DNA from 2 places in the Mesorhizobium dulcispinae genome. Region 2 is predicted to be linked to the other one. Evidence: predicted binding sites of a transcription regulator. Region 2 holds the regulator's gene; the other holds the start of a gene.
What was found. Region 2 encodes LexA, which represses DNA repair genes until DNA is damaged. Its sites were predicted from a motif close to TGTTCNNNNTGTGTTCNG; they were not measured.
Positions count from the first base shown of each region.

Region 1: a site for LexA is predicted at 1,200-1,217, ahead of RFN30_RS12925 (helicase-related protein). Genes of this name have one in related genera too.

Region 1 is NZ_JAVIIY010000004.1:404,681-407,081, forward strand. Features, by position in the region: gene RFN30_RS12925 (helicase-related protein) at 1-1,033, opposite strand, end outside; gene RFN30_RS12930 (beta-ketoacyl-ACP reductase) at 1,743-2,401, opposite strand, start outside.
Region 2 is NZ_JAVIIY010000002.1:167,379-169,779, forward strand. Features, by position in the region: gene RFN30_RS05460 (ComEC/Rec2 family competence protein) at 1-814, shown strand, start outside; gene lexA (transcriptional repressor LexA) at 798-1,532, opposite strand; gene RFN30_RS05470 (molybdopterin molybdotransferase MoeA) at 1,649-2,401, opposite strand, start outside.

The sequences.
Region 1 (2,401 bases), on a different contig from region 2:
CCGCCGGCAACGCCCTGGTCAGCCCTTCGACCGGAGCATTGGCTTCGATCGAGCGCTTCAGGGCGTCGAGGCTCGAAAAATCGAAATCGGCGGTGCGCCACTGCAGCACCTTCACCGGGTCGAAATCATGCCCCTCGATCTTCTTGACCAGATCCTCGTCGAACGGATCGACCTGGCCGGTGACTCCGAAGGTGCCGTCGCGCAGATGGCGGCCGGCGCGGCCGGCGATCTGGCCGAGCTCGGCTGCGGTCAGGTTGCGGTACTGGTAGCCGTCGAACTTGCGGTTCTGGGCAAAGGCGACATGCTCGAGGTCGAGGTTCAGGCCCATGCCGATGGCGTCGGTGGCGACGAGGTAGTCGACATCGCCGGACTGGAATATCTCCACCTGGGCGTTGCGGGTGCGCGGGCTGAGCGCGCCGAGCACGACGGCCGCACCGCCCTGCTGGCGGCGGATCAGCTCGGCGATGGCGTACACCTCGTCGGCCGAGAAGGCGACGATCGCCGTGCGCCGCGGCAGGCGGGTGAGCTTCTTCGAACCGGCATAGGCAAGGTGCGACAGCCGCGGCCGCGTCACCACCGAGACGCCCTTCAAGAGGCGCTGGAGGATGCCGTGCATGGTGGCGGCGCCGAGAAGCAGCGTCTCCTGGCGGCCGCGCAGATGCAGGATGCGGTCGGTGAAGATGTGGCCGCGTTCGAGGTCGCCGGCGAGCTGCACCTCGTCGATGGCGACGAAGGCGGCATCGGTCTCGCGCGGCATCGCCTCGACGGTGCAGACCGAATATTTCGCGCTCGCCGGAACGATCTTCTCCTCGCCCGTGACCAGCGCCACCTTGTTGGCGCCGACTTTCTCGCAGACGCGGGTATAGACCTCGCGGGCAAGCAGCCTCAGCGGCAGGCCGATGACGCCGGTCTCGTGCGCCACCATGCGCTCGATGGCGAGATGGGTCTTGCCGGTGTTGGTGGGGCCGAGCACGGCCGTCACGTCGCGGCCCGAAAGGATCAGCGGCTCTCTGTGTTTCGGCTGGATATTCATCGGCTCGGAAATGACGCTTTCTGCCGCTTGTTGTCGGGGACGCGGCGGTGCCGCCGCGTATGACAGGCGACACATAGGGATTTCAGACGCGAAGCGAAAGCGGAATGTTCCTATCAGGAGATGGCGCAACGACAGGCAAGGTCAAAATCCGCTGCCGATTAACCGTTGGAACGAGTCTGGAACGAATCGGCGACGAATCACTGACTCGGCCTGATTCAGGTTTTGTTCACGGCTATATGTGGATTTTTTGACGATGAGTCTCACCACATGCTGAATCCTTGAACTGGCCCGTTTCATGCTTGGCTCAGGCGCGCCGCGAACGGCCGTTAACTTTTGCCGGTGAACGATCACAACCGGCACGAGGGCAGTCGCCAAGATTATGAAATGGTTGATCTTTCCTAACCGCCGTTAATCTTTTCGGCGCCGTTTCCGGCTCTCTGCGTTAACTTTTCGGCCAAAGCCGGAACGAATCGGCGACGAATCAGCGATCCACGCGTTTTCCCAGTTTGTTCACGCCTAGATATGGTGTTGTCCACAGCTTGCGCACCGATAATTCACAGCTTGTGAACCGGGTTTCGAACAGGGCGCGGTGCCGCCGTTAACTTTTGCGTGCCGAATTGAGGCAGGGTGTCGCGCCGACCCCTTTTGAAGCCACAAGAAAAGGCGGCCCGATGTCCGGGCCGCCCCTCACTAACCGGATGAGCAAGCCTCAGGCGAAATACTGGCCGCCATTGGCGGTGATCGTCGAGCCGGTGATGAAGCCTGCGTCCTCCGAGGCCAGGAAGACGACGCAGCGCGCGATCTCTTCCGGTTCGCCGAGACGGCCGACCGGGATCTGGGCGATGATCGATTCCCGCACTTTTTCCGGCACGGCCATGACCATGTCGGTGGCGATGTAGCCTGGGCAGACGACGTTGACGGTGATGCCGGCGCGAGCCCCTTCCTGGGCAAGCGCCTTGGTGAAGCCGATGTCGCCGGCTTTCGAGGCCGAATAGTTGACCTGGCCCATCTGGCCTTTCTGGCCGTTGATCGAAGAAATGGTGATGACGCGGCCGAACTTGCGGTCGCGCATGCCGTTCCACAGCGGATGCGTCATGTTGAAGACGCCGGAGAGGTTAGTGTCGATGACTTCCTTCCACTGTTCGCGCGTCATCTTGTGGAACATGGTGTCTCGGGTGATGCCGGCATTGTTGACCAGCACCGAGACCGGGCCGAGATCGGCCTCGACCTGGGCGATGCCGGCGGCGCAGGCGTCGTAGTCGGCGACCGACCATTTGTAGACGGGAATGCCGGTCTCGGCCTTGAATTTTGCGGCCGCTTCATCGTTGCCGGCATAGTTCGCGGCGACTGAATAACCGGCATTCTTCA
Region 2 (2,401 bases):
TGGTCCTTTCCTCTATGTGATGGGCAAGGGCCTGACAGCGATGATCGCGATCTCGGCATGGATTTCGGAATGGTCGCCGGTCGATGCCGTCGGGCTGATCTCGATCCATTCGGTGCTGCTGGCAACGATCGCGCTCGTCATCGCCACCATGGCCACCACTTGGCTCAGGCTGGCAGCCGTGCCCTTCGCACTGGCCGGCCTGCTGACAATCCCGCAGGTGCGCACGCCGGACCTGCTGATCTCTGAGGACGCCCATCTGGTGGCGATGCCGATCGGCGGCGGCGAGCTCGCCGTCAATCGCGCCCGCTCCAATGAGTTCACCACCGATAACTGGAAACGCGCGCTCAAGGCCGAAACGATCGTGCCGCCGGAGACATTCGCCAACGGTGCGTTGGACATCGCTGACCCTGTCGACCTGCCGCCGGGATCGCCCTTTTACTGCACGGGCGATCTTTGCATCGGCCGGCATCCATCCGGCGCCATCGTCGCCTTGGCGGAAAATCGCAACAGCGCTCGCACGGCCTGCGGCTTCGCCGACCTCATCGTCATCAACGACGCCACGGCCTACAATCCTTGCCGCGATCCTCGCATTCTCGTCGTCACCAAGCGACAGCTTGCGCGCGACGGGAGCGCTGCCGTCTACTTCGACCCGCAATCGGCAACGGCGCGACCAACCATTCAATATGCCGTCGAAAAGCCGTATCGCCCCTGGCATGAGCAGCGACGCTATTCGCGCGAGGCAAGGGGCCTGGCGCCGTACAACAGGCCCGAAAAGTCAGCGGCAAAGCCAGAGCCACTCAGTAGCGGCGAATGAGCCCGACCAGCTTGCCCTGCACCTTGACTCTGTCCGGCCCGAAGATGCGGGTCTCATAGGCCGGATTGGCGGCCTCGAGCGCGATCGAGGCGCCCTTGCGGCGGAAGCGCTTCAGCGTCGCCTCCTCGTCGTCGACCAGCGCCACCACGATCTCGCCCGGGCTTGCCGTATTGGCGTTGCGGATGATCACCGTATCGCCGTCGAAGATGCCGGCCTCGATCATCGAGTCGCCTTTGACCTCAAGCGCGTAGTGCTCGCCGCCCGCGATCATGTCCGGCGGCACCGTGATCGAATGCGTCTGGTGCTGGATGGCATCGATCGGCACACCCGCTGCGATGCGGCCCATGACCGGAATGGACACGGCCGAAACGGCGTCGTCGTCATTGCTGGGCGTCGGCGTGCGCGAGGGTGCCGCGGGCTTGATCTGCCGGCCGAGATTGCCTTGGCCGCCCTGGATGACGCTCGGCGAGAATTTCTTCGCCGCATTGAGGCCGGGCGCGATCGAATCGGGCAGGCGCAGCACTTCCAGCGCGCGCGCCCGGTTCGGCAGCCGGCGAATGAAACCGCGCTCTTCCAGCGCCGTGATCAGGCGATGGATGCCCGACTTCGAGGCAAGGTCGAGCGCTTCCTTCATCTCGTCGAAAGACGGCGGAATGCCGCTTTCCTTGAGCCGTTCATGGATGAACATCAGCAGTTCATGTTGTTTGCGCGTCAGCATGGCGGCCCCTGTGGGTTCTGAAACCAGAATCAGAAAAACAAACCCAGAACAAACACTATCTGTTCCAGTTGTGTTCCGCAACCGTTTAAAGTTTAGTGAATGTGTTGACGTTTTGTTCAGCGTAACATCAGAACGCTGCATTCGGCGCCGGCTTCGGCCGCCGGGGCGAAGGGCTCACGCACGATCAGGCCGTTGGCGTCGGCGAGCATCCTCAGCATTGAGGAATCCTGGATACCGAACGGTGTCGCGACCAGCGTTCCGGCTTCCTCGCGCACAACTGCCCGCACATAGTCCTGCCTGAGGTCATTGGCGTGCATCGCGGCAGCCAACCGTGCCGTGCGAATGTCCTGCCGGTAGTTGCGGCTGCCAAGCCGCGCCAGGAGCGGCTTCAGGAACAATTGCGAGCAGACCAGGCTCGCCACCGGATTGCCGGGCAGGCCGATGCAGCGGATGTTGCCAAGCCGGCCAAACATCAGCGGTTTGCCGGGGCGCATGGCGATCTTCCAGAAGTCGAGCTGCATGCCTTCGCCGGTCAGAACGTCGTGGATCAGGTCGTGGTCGCCAACCGAGGCGCCGCCGAGCGTGACGATGACGTCGGCGCCGGCTGAGACCGCTTTCCTGACCAGAGCCGCGATCGCGTCCTTACGATCGGCCGCGATGCCGAGGTCGAGCGCGCGCGCGCCGACCGACTGAGCTACGGCGGCGACGCCATAGGCATTGGACGAGATGATCTGGTCGGGACCGAGCGCGCTGCCAGGCGGCAACAATTCGTCGCCCGTGGCGATGATCGCGACCAGCGGCCGCCGAACCACATTGAGGCTCGGGTGGTTGGCCGACGCCGCCAGCGAAAGCGCTGCCGGATCGAGCTC